2 regions of the Streptomyces sp. NBC_01723 genome follow, and region 2 is predicted to be linked to the other one. Evidence: predicted binding sites of a transcription regulator. Region 2 holds the regulator's gene; the other holds the start of a gene.
What was found. The regulator HrcA, encoded in region 2, represses chaperone genes, less so after heat shock. The targets are predictions, from matches to a motif close to TTNGCACTCNGNNNNNCNGAGTGCNAA.

Region 1 (8,206 bases), 2.3 Mb from region 2:
CCTGCTCCCCAGCGTCCGCGGCGACCTCCTGCTCCGCCTGGACCGCCCGGCCGAGGCGCGCACGGAGTTCGAGCGGGCCGCGTCCCTGACCCGCAACGAACGCGAGCGCGAACTGCTGATCCGCCGGGCGGAGGAGTGCGGTTAGGGCCGGTCCGCCGGGCAGGTCCTACGGCTTCCGCACCGGCTGACCGACCAGCATCGTCGGCGCTCCCGCGACCCGGGTCAGGAACACGGTCGCCGCGTTCGGCCCCTGCGGTCTGACCTTCCGCCGCAGCTCCTCCGGCTCGACCGCGGACCCCCGCTTCTTCACGGTCAGCGTGCCGACGCGGCGCTCCCGCAGCAGTGCCTTCAGCTTCTTCACGTTGAAGGGCATGAGGTCGGTGATCTCGTACGCCGTGGCGTACGGCGTCGGCAGCAGTTCGTCCGCGGTGACGTAGGCGATGGTCGCGTCGAGCAGCCCGCCGCCGACCTGTTCGGCGACCTCGGCGACCAGGTGGGCGCGGATCACGGCGCCGTCCGGCTCGTACAGGTACCGGCCGGGTGCGCGGACCTCCGGGTCGGGCAGGCCGGTGCCGGGCAGGGTGCGGGGTCCGGGCAGCAGCGTGGCCCGCACCGCCCCCGCCGCGCCGCCGAACCACAGCACCGCCTCCTTCACGTCCCCGCCGTCGGAGATCCACTCGGCCTCGGCGTCCTCCGGCACCGCCTCGTGCGGGATGCCGGGCGCCACCTTCAGCGCGGCGGCACGGGAGGCCGTGCGAGCCGCGCCGACGGCCCAGGACAGCGGCGGCGAGTACGCCTCGGGGTCGAAGATCCTCCCCCTGCCGCCGCGCCGGGCCGGATCGACGAAGACCGCGTCGTACCCGCTGGTGTCCACCGCCTCGACATCCGCCTCGCGCACCTCGATCAGCTCGGCGAGCCCCAGCGCCTCGGCGTTGGCACGGGCCGCCGCCGCGGTCGCCGGGTCGCGGTCCACCGCCAGCACCCGGATGCCGGCCCGGGCCAGCGCGATCGCGTCGCCCCCGATCCCGCAGCACAGGTCGGCCACGGAGGTGACACCCAGAGCCGCGAACCGCTCCGCCCGGTACGCCGCCACGCTCGCCCGCGTGGACTGCTCGACCCCGTTGGCCGTGAAGAACATCCGCCCCGCGTCCCCGGCGCCGAACTTCGCCGCCGCCCGCTGCCGCAGCCGCGCCTGTCCGAGCGCGGCCGACACCAGCGCTGCCGGGTGCTCGCGGCGCAACCGGGTGGCGACGGCCAACTCCCGCGCGGGGTCGGTGTCGCGCACCTCGTCGAGGAGTGCGCGGCCTTCGGGGGTGAGCAGGGAGAGCAGGGCGTCGAGGTCGTTCACCGCCTCATTGTGGGCCAGTCGGTGGATGGTGTGCCTCCGGCGCGGTGTCGGACGGGGTCCGGCGGCCCGGGACTGCGAGGATCCGGCACCATGCGAGCAGTCGTACAAAATGACAAAAGCCGGGCGTCGCGGGTGCTGCGGGCGGCGACTGCCCCCGGACCGCGCGGACGCGCCGCCACCGTCACCGCTGTCACCGCCGTCCTCGCCGTGGCCTCCCTCGCCGCCGGCTGTGCGCAGGACACCTCGGACGTCCGGGGTGCCCATGGCCAGGAGCCCCTCCAGGCACCCCCGGCCCGCGCGCTCGACGGGTACGCGGCCAGACTGCGCGCGGCCCAGGCCGCCCGGGTCGCCGCCGCCAAGCGCTGGGACCTCAGAAAGGTCCCGCTGACCGCCCCCGCGCCCCCCGCCAAGAAGCCGGAGATCAAGGCGCGCGACGGCTTCGAGGTCGAGGGCCAGGAGGAGGACGGCCTCCCGCCGGTCTTCACCACGATCCCCACCAAGGAGAAGATCGTCTTCCTCACCATCGACGACGGCGCCGAGAAGGACCGGGCGTTCCTGAGGATGATGAGCGAGCTGAAGATCCCGTACACCGTCTTCCTCACCGACGAGGAGATCAAGGACGACTACGGCTACTTCAAGAAGATGCAGGCCCGCGGGGTCACCCTCAACAACCACACCCTGAGCCACCCCTACCTCCCCGGCCTCTCCTACGCGGAGCAGAAGCGGGAGATCTGCGGCATGCAGGAGGTCATGGAGAAGCGCTACGGCAAGCGCCCCGTCCTCTTCCGCCCGCCCTTCGGCAACTACAACCGCGACACCCTGCGCGCCGCGAAGTACTGCGGCATCGAGTACGCGCCCATCTGGAGCGAGGAGGTGTTCGTCGACCACTGGGAGTACCGCGAGTGGGACCGGGACCTGCACCCCGGGGACATCGTCCTCACCCACTTCCGGGGCCGCGAGGACTGGGACGGCACGATGACCGACATGGCCCGGCGCTTCCTGAACCGGATCACCGCCGAGGGCTACGCGGTGGCCCGCCTGGAGGACTACCTGTGAGGCGAGGGCGGTTCCGGCCGGCCGTGGCCGCCCTGGCCGCCGTACTGCTCACCGGATGCGCCCAGTTCGCCGGCCCCGCCGGACACCCGGCCGCCGGGGAACCGGCCCGGGGCGGCGACCGGAGCGGCGACCAGAACCGGAACCTCCCGCCCGTCGTGGACCACGTCCGCACCACCGACCGGGTCGTCTTCCTCACCTACGACGACGGCGCCGAGCGCGACCCCCGCTTCACGGCCCTGGTCCGCGAGCGGCGCCTCCCCGTCACCCTGTTCCTCACCGACACCGTGGCCGGACCGGCGTACGGCCACTTCGCCGGGCTGCGCTCGGTGGGCGCGAGCCTGCAGAACCACACCCTGGACCACCGCTCCCTGCGGGGCCTGCCCTACGCCGGCCAGCGCGCCGAGATCTGCGGCCAGCAGACCAAGCTCAGGTCCCGCTTCGGCGTCCGCCCCCACCTCTTCCGCCCGCCGTACGGCCAGTACGACACCACGACCCTGCGCGCCGCGGCCGACTGCGGCATCACGGCGGTCGTCCTGTGGCGGGCGGCCCTGAACACCGACGGGGAGCTGACCTACACCCGAGGCGACCACCGCCTGCACGCCGGCGACATCGTGTCCGTGACCGCGGCCGCCCGCACGGCGGATCTGCTGGAGACGATCGAGGGCCAGGGCCTGAGAGTGGCCGCCCTGGACGACTACCTCACCGTCAGCCCGTCCGGCGTTTGAGGGCGAGGCCGTCCAGGCCGAAAGAGGGGTCTGGGGGCGCGGCCCCCAGCGAGGCCCACGCCCACGCCGAGTGCGCTCCACAGACCGGCGTTCACATGAAAACCCCGCCGACGCGCCGCGGGCATTGGCACTCCGCTTGACCGAGTGCTAATCGCAGTCATAGTCTCAGGTCTGGCACTCCCCACTGGAGAGTGCCAACTACGCGACGGGCAGGTCCGGCACCCGCGACGACGGATCCACCTGGTCGCCACCTCAGACAGTTAACCCCGTGAGATCTCCGAAGGGGGAGGTCGGATCGTGACGACCACCAGCTCCAAGGTTGCCATCAAGCCGCTCGAGGACCGCATTGTGGTCCAGCCGCTCGACGCCGAGCAGACCACGGCTTCGGGCCTGGTCATTCCGGACACTGCCAAGGAGAAGCCCCAGGAGGGCGTCGTCCTGGCCGTGGGCCCGGGCCGCTTCGAGGACGGCAACCGCCTTCCGCTCGACGTCAGCGTCGGCGACGTCGTGCTGTACAGCAAGTACGGCGGCACCGAGGTGAAGTACAACGGCGAGGAGTACCTCGTCCTCTCGGCCCGCGACGTGCTCGCGATCGTCGAGAAGTAGAAGTAGTACTTCGCTTCACCGAAGCACTTTGCTTTCCAGCTGCGCCCCTGGCTCCCGCGACCATAAAAAGCCGGGCGTCGGGGGCGCAGTTGCCGTATAACCCCGAGATTTCCGGAAGAGGGCTCACGCTCCCATGGCGAAGATCCTGAAGTTCGACGAGGACGCCCGTCGCGCCCTCGAGCGCGGCGTCAACAAGCTCGCCGACACCGTGAAGGTGACGATCGGCCCCAAGGGCCGCAACGTCGTCATCGACAAGAAGTTCGGCGCCCCCACCATCACCAACGACGGCGTCACCATCGCCCGCGAGGTCGAGGTCGAGGACCCGTACGAGAACCTCGGCGCCCAGCTGGTGAAGGAGGTGGCGACCAAGACCAACGACATCGCGGGTGACGGCACCACCACCGCCACCGTGCTCGCCCAGGCGCTGGTCCGCGAGGGCCTGAAGAACGTCGCCGCCGGCGCCTCCCCGGCGCTGCTGAAGAAGGGCATCGACGCGGCCGTCGCCGCCGTGTCCGAGGACCTCCTCGCCACGGCACGGCCGATCGACGAGAAGTCCGACATCGCCGCCGTCGCCGCGCTGTCCGCCCAGGACCAGCAGGTCGGCGAGCTGATCGCCGAGGCGATGGACAAGGTCGGCAAGGACGGTGTCATCACCGTCGAGGAGTCCAACACCTTCGGTCTGGAGCTGGACTTCACCGAGGGCATGGCCTTCGACAAGGGCTACCTGTCGCCGTACTTCGTGACGGACCAGGAGCGCATGGAGGCCGTCCTCGAAGACCCGTACATCCTGATCAACCAGGGCAAGATCTCCTCCATCGCGGACCTGCTGCCGCTGCTGGAGAAGGTCATCCAGGCCAACGCCTCCAAGCCGCTGCTGATCATCGCCGAGGACCTGGAGGGCGAGGCGCTCTCCACCCTCGTCGTCAACAAGATCCGCGGCACCTTCAACGCCGTCGCGGTGAAGGCCCCGGGCTTCGGCGACCGTCGCAAGGCGATGCTCCAGGACATGGCGGTCCTCACCGGCGCCACGGTCATCTCCGAGGAGGTCGGCCTCAAGCTCGACCAGGTCGGCCTGGACGTGCTCGGCACCGCCCGCCGCATCACCGTCACCAAGGACGACACCACGATCGTCGACGGTGCCGGCAAGCGCGACGAGGTCGAGGGCCGCATCAACCAGATCAAGGCCGAGATCGAGTCCACGGACTCCGACTGGGACCGCGAGAAGCTCCAGGAGCGCCTCGCGAAGCTGGCCGGCGGCGTGTGCGTGATCAAGGTCGGCGCCGCCACCGAGGTGGAGCTGAAGGAGCGCAAGCACCGTCTGGAGGACGCCATCTCCGCGACCCGCGCCGCGGTCGAGGAGGGCATCGTCTCCGGTGGTGGCTCCGCGCTGGTCCACGCCGTCAAGGTGCTGGACGGCAACCTCGGCAAGACCGGCGACGAGGCCACGGGTGTCGCGGTCGTCCGCCGCGCCGCCGTCGAGCCGCTGCGCTGGATCGCCGAGAACGCCGGCCTGGAGGGCTACGTCATCACCTCCAAGGTCGCCGAGCTGGACAAGGGCCAGGGCTTCAACGCCGCCACCGGCGAGTACGGCGACCTGGTCAAGGCCGGCGTCATCGACCCGGTGAAGGTCACCCGCTCCGCCCTGGAGAACGCGGCCTCCATCGCCTCCCTCCTCCTGACGACCGAGACCCTGGTCGTCGAGAAGAAGGAAGAGGAGCCGGCCGAGGCGGGCCACGGCCACGGCCACGCCCACTGAGCGCTGCGCTGAGCGGAACGGCGCCCAGTCCCCTGCGGGGGGCTGGGCGCTATTTCTTTGGGGCGCCGGCGGCGGGGCCGCGTCTGCCCCGGCGGGTCTGGTGCCGGGTGCGGCACGGTCGTGGTTGCTCGCGCAGTTCCCCGCGCCCCTTCGGGGCGCCCCTCTGGGGGATGCCTTCGTCTACTGCGGCCCGTACTTGCGCCCTGTCCGTGAGCTGATCCCGCCCAGCATTCCCCGCGGTACCAGCTTCGCCGCGCCCATCAGGGTCTTGTAGCGGGGGTCCGGGATCGAGAGGGACTTGCCTCGGGAGAGGTCGTCCAGGGCGGCCGCGACGACCTTGTCCGCGTCGAGCCACATCCAGTTCGGGATGTTGTCCGTGCCCATGCCGGCCCGCTCGTGGAACTCCGTGCGGACGAAGCCGGGGGCCAGGGCCATCAGGCGTACGCCGCTGCCGGCCAGGTCCTTCGCCACACCCTGGGTGAACTGCACGACCCACGCCTTGGACGCGCCGTAGGTGCCGCGCGGTACGAAGGCGGCGACCGAGGCCACGTTGACGACGCCGCCGCGGCCGCGCTCCCGCATCGCCTCCACCGCCGCCGAGGTCAGCCGCAGCACCGCCTCGCAGTGCACCTTGAGCATGGTCAGCTCGTCGGCCATGGAGACGTCGAGGAACTTGCCCTTGTTGCCGAAGCCGGCGTTGTTGATCAGCAGGTCGACGGGGTGCCTGCGCTCGCCCAGCCGGGAGGCCACCGCCTCGATGCCGGCGTCCGTGGACAGGTCGGCCGTCAGCACCTCCGCCTCGATGCCGTGCCGGTCGTGCAGCTCGGTGGCCTGTTCGTGCAGCCGCTTGGTGTCGCGGGCCACCAGCACCAGGTTGTGTCCGTCGGCCGCCAGCCGGCGGGCGAACGCGGCGCCGATGCCCGCCGTCGATCCCGTAATCAATGCCGTTGTCATGGCGCAAGGTTAGGCGGAGAAGTGGACAGGTCCACTTCGCTCACCGGTCCCGCCACCGGTGAAGGGACCGTGAAGAAAGTACTGGTGAGGAGCGGTCAGCCGCCGTACCTCGCCACGTACTTCCGCGCCTGCGCCAGCGCCTCCGGGTGCAGCGCCCCGCCCGCCGCGAGCAGCTGCGGCAGCAGCTCCCGCTGGGTGGTGACGGCCCGGAACTGCAGGGCCACCGTCACCTCGTGGTCGGGCCGGTGCACGATGCGGACCGGGTCGCCCGCCCGTATCTCGCCGGGCTCCACCACCCGGAAGTACGCGCCCGGCGCGGCCTTCTCCGTGAAGCGCTTCACCCAGCGCTGCTCACCCATGTGGCCCTGGAAGGTGCGGCAGGGGATGCGCCCGGAGGTCACTTCGAGGAGCAGGTCGGGACCGACCCGCCAGCGCTCGCCGATCAAGGTGCCGGAGACGTCCAGGCCCGTGGTGGTGAGGTTCTCGCCGAACGAGCCGCTGGGCAGCGCACGGCCCAGTTCGCGTTCCCAGTCGTCCAGGTCCTCGCGGGCCACCGCGTAGACCGCCTGGTCCTCGCCGCCGTGGTGACGGGTGTCGCACACCGTGTCGCCGGCCAGCCCGCTCGCCCCGACGCCCGTCGGCCCGGGCGCCGCCACCCGCACGGGGCCGTCGGCCGGGCGCTTGTCGATGCCGGTGACGCCCTCCGGGTGGTCCGTGTACGGCACGGTCTTCGCGCGGCCGAGGTTGACAGACAGAAGCTTCATGGCCGAACGGTAGGACAATCCTCATCAAAGTGTCGACGCGATATTCGTCGTTCGGTTCAAAGGGTCACTTATCCTCGTGGGTGTGATCGAGGCTCGTCATCTCCGTGTGCTGCGCGCCGTGGCATCGACCGGTTCCTTCTCCGCCGCCGGGCGCGAGCTGGGCTGCACCCAGCCCGCCGTCAGCCAGCAGATGAAGGCCCTGGAGTCCTCCGTCGGCACCCCCCTGCTCGTCCGCACCGGGCGTGAGATGCGCCTCACCCAGGCCGGTGAGGCGCTGGTGAGGCACGCCGCCGGGATCATCGCGGGGCTCACGGCCGCCGAGGAGGAGGTCGCCGCCATCGCCGGGCTGCGCGCCGGCCGGGTCCGGCTGGTCTCCTTCCCCAGCGGCAGTTCCGCCCTCGTACCCAACGCCCTGGCCGCCCTGCGTGCCGCGCACCCCGGCACCCGGGTCTCCCTGGAGGAGGCCGAGCCGCCGAACTCCGTCGAGCTGCTCCGCGAGGGCGACTGCGACGTGGCGCTCGCCTTCCGCTACGAGGGTGCGGCGGGCGCGGAGGAGTGGGACGACCTCGTCGTACGGCCGTTGCTGACCGACCGCCTGGTGGCGCTGGTCCCCGACGGGCATCGGCTGGCCCGCGCGGAGTCCGCCGGGCCCGTGGCCATCGGAGAGCTGGCCCGGGAGTCCTGGATCGCGGGCTGCCCCCGCTGCCGGGGCCAGCTGGTCGAGGTCTGCGAGGGAGCCGGCTTCACCCCCCGCATCGACTTCGCGACCGACGACTACCCGGCCGTCGTCGGCCTGGTCGGCGCCGGCCTGGGCGTGGCCGTCCTGCCCCAGCTCGCCGTCGAGTCCGTACGGCCCCGCGGTGTGCGCACGGTGACGCTGGAGCCGGCGGTGCGGCGGGAGATCGTCGCGCTCAGCCTGCCCGACCTGGCCCAGGTGCCCGCGGTGGCGGCGACGCTGGACGAGCTGGCCCGTGCGGCCGCGCGCCTGTCGGCGGCA
Region 2 (8,206 bases):
GGGCGAGACACCGCCTTCGGGGCCGACCACCAGCACGATGTCGCCGGAGGCGGGGAGTTCGGCGGCGGCCAGGGGTTCGTCGCCGCTCTCGTGGAGTACGGCCGCGAAGTCGGCGGTGGCCAGAAGTGAGGCAACCTGCTTGCTGGTCGCCGCGTCCGCGACGTCGGGGAAGCGGACCCGGCGGGACTGCTTGCCGGCCTCGCGGGCCGTCGCCCGCCACTTGCCGAGCGCCTTCTGGCCGCGCTCGCCCTTCCACTGCGTGATGCAGCGGGACGCCGCCCAGGGCACGATCGCGTCGACGCCGACCTCGGTCATCGTCTCCACGGCCAGCTCGCCCCGGTCGCCCTTGGGCAGGGCCTGGACGACGGTGATCCGGGGCTGCTGAGGCGGTTCCTCGTGGACCGTCTCCAGGTCCGTGACGACCAGACGGTCCTTGCCCTCGGCGGCCTTCACGACGCCCTCGGCCCAGTGTCCGCTTCCGTCGGTGAGGACGACCTCCTCGCCGGACCGCAGCCGCTTCACGGAGACGGCGTGCCGTCCCTCGGGGCCGTCGAGGACGTACTCCCCCGCCGTCAGGTCCTCCGGGCCGAGCGAGTCGACCACGAACACCGGTGCCGTCATCGGCCCGCGCCTCCCGTCGCGTAGTGCGACAACGCTGTCCCGGCGGCGGCGAGTTCGGCCACCAGGACCTCCACCAGCTGTCCGGCGGGCAGCTCGCGGGCCATCCGGTGGCCCTGCCCGGCCCAGAGCGCCATGCCCTGCGCGTCGCCCGCCTTGGCCGCGGCCTTGCGCAGCGGGGCGGTGAGGTGGTGCACGTCCGGGTAGGCGGCGGGGGCGTAGGGGCCGTGCTCGCGCAGGAAGCGGTTGACCAGGCCGCGGGCGGGGCGGCCGGAGAAGGCGCGGGTCAGTTCGGTGCGCACGAACAGGGGGTTGGTCAGCGCCTGCTTGTGCAGGTCGTGCGCGCCGGACTCGGGGGTGGCGAGGAAGGCGGTGCCCAGCTGGGCCGCGCTCGCGCCGGCCGCGAGGACCGAGGCGATCTGACCGCCGCGCATGATGCCGCCGGCGGCGACGATGGGCAGGCTCACCGCCTCCCGGACCTGGGCGACCAGCGACAGCAGTCCGGTGCCGGCGCCGCCGGTCTCCGGGTTGTCCCGGTGGGTGCCCTGGTGACCGCCCGCCTCGGCGCCCTGCGCGATCACCGCGTCGGCGCCGGACCGCTCCACGGCGCGGGCCTCGTCCGCGGTGGTCGCCGCGACCAGGGCGAAGGTGCCGACGCGGTGCAGGGAGTCGACGACCTCGGTGCTCGGGACGCCGAAGTGGAAGGAGACCACCGGAACGGGGTTGTCCAGCAGCACCGCGAGCTTGGTGTCGTAGCCGTCGTCCCGGCCGCTGTCGGGGTCGCCGAGTTCCGTCTCGTACCAGGCGGCCTCCCCGGCCAGCTGGTGGGCGTACACGCCGACGGCTGCCGGGTCGGGGGTCTCCGGGTGCGGCATGAAGAGGTTGACGCCGAAGGGGCGTGCGGTCAGCCCCCGCAGCTCCTTGATCTCCTGGTACATCCCGTCCGCGGTCTTGTACCCGGCGGCCAGGAATCCCAGCCCGCCCGCCTCGCAGACCGCGGCGGCGAGCCGCGGCACGGAGACGCCGCCCGCCATCGGCGCCTGCACGATCGGGTAGGGGAAGAGATCGGTCAGTGCGGAGGACATGACCGCATGTTGTCACGTCCTCCGAACGAGTCCGAATCCGGGCTTCCGTCGGCATACGCCAGGAGCATCCGCATCCCGACCGGCCGACGGCCGCCCGCCTCAGCGGCCGTTGAACGCGTCCTTCAACCGGGAGAACAGCCCCTGCTGCCCCGGCTGGAACTGGCCCTGCGGCCGTTCCTCGCCGCGCAGGGCGGCCAGCTCGCGCAGGACGCGCTCCTGCTCGGGGTCGAGCTTGGTCGGGGTGGTGACCTCGACGTGCACGATGAGGTCGCCCCGGCCGCCGCCGCGCAGGTGGGTGACGCCCCGGCCGTGCAGGGGGACCGACTGGCCGGACTGGGTGCCCGGGCGGATATCGATCTCCTCCATGCCGTCGAGCGTCTCCAGCGGCACCTTCGTGCCGAGGGCCGCGGCCGTCATCGGGATGGTGACCGTGCAGTGCAGGTCGTCGCCGCGGCGCTGGAAGGTGGAGTGCGGCAGCTCGTGGATCTCGACGTACAGGTCGCCGGCCGGGCCGCCGCCGGGGCCGACCTCGCCCTCGCCCGCGAGCTGGATCCGGGTGCCGTTGTCCACACCGGCCGGGATCTTCACGGTGAGGGTGCGCCGGGAGCGGATGCGCCCGTCGCCCGCGCACTCGGGGCACGGGGTCGGGACCACGGTGCCGAAGCCCTGGCACTGCGGGCAGGGCCGCGAGGTCATGACCTGGCCCAGGAAGGACCGGGTGACCTGCGAGACCTCACCGCGGCCGCGGCACATGTCGCACGTCTGGGCCGACGTGCCGGGCGCCGCGCCCTCGCCGTTGCAGGTGTTGCAGACCACGGCGGTGTCGACCTGGATGTCCTTGGTCGTGCCGAAGGCCGCCTCGTCCAGCTCGACCTCGATGCGGATCATCGCGTCCTGGCCGCGGCGGGTGCGCGAGCGCGGCCCGCGCTGCGACGCCGTACCGAAGAACGCGTCCATGATGTCCGAGAAGTTCCCGAAGCCACCCGCGCCGAAGCCGCCGGCGCCGCCGCCGGCGGCCTGCGAGAGCGGGTCGCCGCCGAGGTCGTAGACCTGCTTCTTCTGCGGGTCCGACAACACCTCGTAGGCGGCGTTGATCTCCTTGAACCGCTCCTGGGTCTTCGGATCGGGGTTGACGTCCGGGTGCAGCTCGCGAGCGAGCCTCCGGAACGCCTTCTTGATCTCGTCCTGGGACGCGTCGCGGCGCACGCCGAGTACGGCGTAGTAGTCCGTGGCCACCTACGACTCCGCCAGGATCTGTCCGACGTACCGTGCCACTGCGCGTACCGCTCCCATCGTTCCCGGGTAGTCCATGCGGGTCGGTCCGACCACGCCGAGCTTGGCAACCGCCTCGCCGCCCGAACCGTAGCCCACCGACACGACGGACGTGGAGTTGAGTCCCTCATGGGCGTTCTCATGACCGATTCGCACGGTCACGCCCGGATCCTTCGCCTCGCCGAGCAGCTTGAGGAGCACGACCTGCTCCTCGAGCGCCTCCAGCACCGGCCGGATCACCAAGGGGAAGTCGTGCCCGAAGCGGGTCAGATTGGCGGTGCCGCCGATCATCAACCGCTCCTCGTTCTCCTCCACCAGCGTCTCCAGGAGAGTGGAGAGCACGGTGGAGACCGTACCGCGATCCTCGGCCTCGAAGGCATCCGGCAGTTCCTCGACCAGACCCGGCACGTCGGTGAAACGACGGCCCGCGACCCGGCTGTTGAGCCGCGCGCGCAGATCCGCGAGGGACGCCTCGCCGAACGGCGCCGGACAGTCGACCATCCGCTGCTCGACCCGGCCGGTGTCCGTGATCAGCACCAGCATCAGGCGCGCGGGCGCGAGGGCCAGCAACTCCACGTGCCGCACGGTCGAGCGGGTCAGCGAGGGGTACTGCACGACGGCGACCTGCCGGGTCAGCTGCGCGAGCAGCCGCACCGTGCGGGCCACCACGTCGTCGAGGTCGACGGCGCCCTCCAGGAAGTTCTGGATGGCGCGCCGCTCGGGCGCGGTCATGGGCTTGACGCCGGCCAGCTTGTCGACGAACAGGCGGTAGCCCTTGTCGGTCGGGATGCGCCCGGCGCTGGTGTGCGGCTGGGCGATGAACCCCTCGTCCTCCAGGGCCGCCATGTCATTGCGCACGGTGGCCGGGGAGACTCCGAGGTTGTGCCGCTCGGTGAGGGCCTTGGACCCGACCGGCTCCTCGGTGCCGACGTAGTCCTGGACGATGGCGCGCAGTACCTGGAGCCTGCGTTCACTGAGCATCCGCGCACACCTCCAGAAGTCGTCCGCCCGCTGCCCTGCCGGTCCGTCCTGGCACTCACGGCGCGCGAGTGCCAGACTTCCCCGGCCCAGTGTACGGCCGTGGGGTACGCCCCCGGCAAGGCCGGGGCCACGCCGACGTGCGGCGGGACCGTGTGGCGATAGCGTCGTGGCCGTGACGGTGACTTGGGAAGACCTGGGATGGGAGCGGGTGGCGGCCGGGGTGGGCCGGTGCCGGCTGCCGGGCTGGGACTGCACGGCAGGGCTGGTCCTCGGCACGGACGCGGTGCTGGTGATCGACGCGGGATCGAGCCTGGGCGAGGGCGCCCGGTTGCGCGCGGGGGCGCAACGGCTGGCCGGGCACCGTGTGACGCATCTCGCGCTGACCCACCCGCACTTCGACCACGTCCTCGGCGCCGCGGCGTTCGCGGGCGCGGAGGTCTACGGCGCGGTGGGCACCGACGCGGTGTTCGCGCCGGGCGGACACGGGCGGGAGGCGCTGCGCGCGGACGCGGTGGCGGAGGGGCTGGACGAGCGGCGGGCGGAGGAGGCGGTCGACGCGCTGGTCCGCGTCCCGCACGAGGTCTGCGGCGAGCGGACGCTCGACCTGGGCGGCGGGCGGCAGGTCCTGCTCGCCAACGTGGGCCCCGGGCACACCGGCCACGACCTCGCGGTGCTGGTGCCGGGCGACCCGGAGGTGGTGTTCTGCGGGGACCTGGTCGAGGAGTCCGGCGAACCGCAGGCCGGCCCCGACGCCGTACCGTCGCACTGGCCCGCGGCCCTGGACCGGCTGCTCGACCTGGGCGGCGCGGACGCGCGGTACGTCCCCGGTCACGGAGCGGTGGTGGACGCGGCGTTCGTCCGGGCCCAACGGGATGCGCTGGCCGCACGTTTCGGCGTGTCGCACTGATCACGAACGGCGGATTCCTCGTATCGTCGGCAAAATGCGCCAGTACTCCGCCGACCTGACCCCTCCGTGGAAGAAGTCGCAGCCCGTACCCGAGGTACCCGCCGACCCCGGCCTGGTGGTCGAGGAGCCCGGCACCGGGTTCTGCGGCGCGGTGATCGGCTGCGAGGCGGGCACGGTGACGCTGGAGGACCGCTTCGGCAAGCACCGGGTGTTCCCGATGGAGCCACGCGGCTTCCTGCTGGAGGGGCGCGTGGTGACGCTGGTACGGCCCGCGTCCGGCCCGGTACGCCCCTCCAGGACGGCGTCCGGTTCGGTCGCCGTCCCCGGCGCACGCGCCCGGGTGGCGCGCGCCGGGCGCATCTACGTCGAGGGGCGGCACGACGCCGAGCTGGTCGAGAAGGTCTGGGGCGACGACCTGCGCGTCGAGGGCGTCGTCGTGGAGTACCTGGGGGGCGTGGACGACCTGCCGTCGATCGTCGCGGACTTCGCCCCGGGGCCGGACGCGCGGCTCGGCGTCCTGGTCGACCACCTGGTGCCGGGTTCGAAGGAGTCCCGCATCGCGGAGGCGGTGACGGGCGAGCACGCCCTGGTCGTCGGCCATCCCTACATCGACATCTGGGAGGCGGTGAAGCCGTCGTCCGTGGGGATCGACGCCTGGCCGCGGGTGCCGCGCGGGCAGGACTGGAAGACGGGCGTGTGCCGGGCCCTGGGCTGGCCCGCCGACAACACCGGGGCGGTGTGGCAGGCGATCCTGGCCCGGGTCGGCTCGTACAAGGACCTGGAGCCGGAGCTGCTGGGCCGGGTGGAGGAACTGATCGACTTCGTGACCGCGTAGCTCTCAGGCCGTGTCCGGCCGCACGTCAGGCCCTCCGGCGTCCGAGGAGCGGGGGCCCGGGGGCGGAGCCCCCGGGTCGGGGCGGGGCGGGGCGGGGGCGCAACAGACTGGTCAGTCCACCAGGTCCCGCACCACCGCGTCCGCCAGCAGCCGCCCGCGCAGCGTGAGAACCGCGCTCCCCGCCGCGTAGGGGCCCTCCTGGAGGAGCCCGTCGGACAGCGCCCGCCGGGACGCCGCGAGCCCCTCCTCCCGCAGCAGCCCGAGAGGCACCCCCTCCCGCAGCCGCAGCTCCAGCAGGACGCGCTCCACACGCCGGTCCTCGTCCGTGAGGATCTCCCGTCCGGCGCCCGGCGACTTCCCCGCCGCCAGCGCACCGGCGTACGCCCCGGGGTGCTTCACGTTCCACCAGCGCACGCCGCCCACGTGGGAGTGGGCTCCCGGCCCCGCGCCCCACCAGTCGGCACCCCGCCAGTACAGCTCGTTGTGGCGGCAGCGGCCGGCGTCGGAGGTGGCCCAGTTCGACACCTCGTACCAGTCGAAGCCCGCCGCCGAGAGGGTCTCCTCGGCGATCAGGTACCGGTCGGCGTGCACGTCGTCGTCGGTCATCGGGACCTCGCCGCGCCGGATGCGCCGGGCGAGCCGGGTGCCCTCCTCGACGATCAGGGCGTACGCCGAGACGTGGTCGGGTCCGGCGCCGAGCGCGGCGTCGAGGGAGGCCCGCCAGTCGTCGTCGGACTCACCGGGGGTGCCGTAGATCAGGTCGAGGTTGACGTGGTCGAATCCGGCGGCGCGGGCCTCGGCGACGCAGGCCTCGGGGCGGCCGGGGGTGTGCGTGCGGTCCAGGACCTTCAGGACGTGCTGCCGCGCGCTCTGCATGCCGAAGGAGATCCGGTCGAAGCCGCCCTCGCGGAGGGTGGCCAGATAGGCGGGGTCGACCGACTCGGGGTTGGCCTCCGTCGTCACCTCCGCGTCCGGCGCGAGGCCGAACTCGTCGCGGATCGCGCCCAGCATCCGCACCAGGTCCCCGGCGGGCAGCAGGGTGGGGGTGCCGCCGCCGACGAAGACCGTGCGGACCTCGCGCGGGTCGTCGCCGAGCACCTTGCGGGCCAGGCGGACCTCGTCGACGAGTGTCCCGGCGTAGTTGTCGCGGGAGGCGAGGACGCCGCCGGTGCCGCGCAGCTCGGTCGCGGTGTAGGTGTTGAAGTCGCAGTAGCCGCAGCGGGTCGCGCAGTACGGCACGTGCAGGTAGAAGCCGAGGGGGCGGTCGGCGGCCCCGGCGAGCGCGGACGCGGGCAGGGCACCGTCGGCGGGGACGGGTTCGCCGTCGGGGAGTGCGGAGGGCATGCGTTCCATTGTCCCGTACGGGAACGGTTGCCCGTCCTGCGGCCGCTCGGCCCGCGGCGACCCGGCCCGCCGCTACTCGGCCTGGAGCACCAGCAGCGCCAGGTCGTCCTCCGGGGGCCGGGGCCCGAACTCGTGCACCAGACGCCGGATGCGCTCGGCGACCAGTTCGGCGTCAAGACCCGCGCACCCGGCGAGCGCCGCGGCCAGCCCGTCCCCGTCGTCGAACTGGCGGGAGCCGCTGCGCCGCTCGGTCACCCCGTCCGTGACGCAGAGCAGGGTGTCGCCGGACCGCAGCTCGAAGGTCTCGCTGGCGTACGTGGCGTCCTCGACGACGCCGAGCAGGGTCTGCGGCGCGGCGACCGCGCGCACCGCGCCGTCGGGCCCGAGGAGCAGCGGCAGCGGATGCCCGGCGGAGGCGAGGGTGCAGCGGACGCCGTCCTCGAAGGGTTCCAGTTCGCCGTAGAGCAGGGACAGGAAGCGGGTCTGCGGTCCGTCGCCCGGGGCAACCGGTGGTCCGCCGACGGCAACCAGGGCGCGGGCGGCGGCGTCCGCGGCCTCGGTGGCGTCGTCGAGGAGGAGCTGGTTGAGGCGGTCGAGGACGTCGGGAACGCCGTACTGCTCGCGGGCGAGCAGCCGCAGCCACGGCCGGGCGAGGCCGATGACGACGGCGGCCTCGGGGCCCTTGCCCTGGACGTCGCCGACGGCGAAGCACCAGCGGCCGTCGCCGGCCGGGAAGAGGTCGTAGAAGTCGCCGCTGGGGCCGCCCTTGTCGCAGGGCTCGTAGACGAGGGCGCTGCGCACGCCGGGGATCTCGGCGACGGCGCCGGGCAGCAGGCCACGCTGGAGGACGGCGCTGATGGTGGCCTGGCGCGCGTACTGGCGGGCGGCGCCGATGGCGAGCGCCACGCGGCGGCTGAGGTCCTCGACCAGGCCGGTGATCTCGTCGGGGAAGCCCGCGGTGCCGGCCCGTCCGATGATCAGGGTGCCCAACGGCCTGCCCCCGGCGACCAGGCGGTAGGCGAGCGCGGCGCCGTGCGGGCCGAGCGCCTCGGCGGGCCAGGGGTGGCCGACGGGGCCGGAGCGCCAGGGGTCGCGGGCGCGGGGCGGGTCCTTCTCCAGGGCGAGGCGCAGTTCGTCGATGTGGCCCTCACCGGCGTGCCAGAC

Region 1: the regulator HrcA is predicted to act here: its motif matches at 3,254-3,280, upstream of groES (co-chaperone GroES).

Annotation. Positions count from the first base shown of each region.
Region 1 is NZ_CP109171.1:4,916,883-4,925,088, forward strand. It holds gene OIE75_RS22935 (RNA polymerase sigma factor) at 1-145, shown strand, start outside; gene OIE75_RS22940 (class I SAM-dependent methyltransferase) at 167-1,348, opposite strand; gene OIE75_RS22945 (polysaccharide deacetylase family protein) at 1,439-2,404, shown strand; gene OIE75_RS22950 (polysaccharide deacetylase family protein) at 2,401-3,129, shown strand; gene groES (co-chaperone GroES) at 3,427-3,735, shown strand; gene groL (chaperonin GroEL) at 3,869-5,491, shown strand; gene OIE75_RS22965 (SDR family NAD(P)-dependent oxidoreductase) at 5,672-6,445, opposite strand; gene OIE75_RS22970 (MOSC domain-containing protein) at 6,541-7,209, opposite strand; gene OIE75_RS22975 (LysR family transcriptional regulator) at 7,292-8,206, shown strand, end outside.
Region 2 is NZ_CP109171.1:2,589,436-2,597,641, forward strand. It holds gene OIE75_RS12090 (16S rRNA (uracil(1498)-N(3))-methyltransferase) at 1-621, opposite strand, end outside; gene OIE75_RS12095 (nitronate monooxygenase) at 618-1,703, opposite strand; gene dnaJ (molecular chaperone DnaJ) at 1,803-2,939, opposite strand; gene hrcA (heat-inducible transcriptional repressor HrcA) at 2,940-3,956, opposite strand; gene OIE75_RS12110 (MBL fold metallo-hydrolase) at 4,129-4,863, shown strand; gene OIE75_RS12115 (DUF3097 domain-containing protein) at 4,898-5,698, shown strand; gene hemW (radical SAM family heme chaperone HemW) at 5,810-7,042, opposite strand; gene OIE75_RS12125 (SpoIIE family protein phosphatase) at 7,115-8,206, opposite strand, start outside.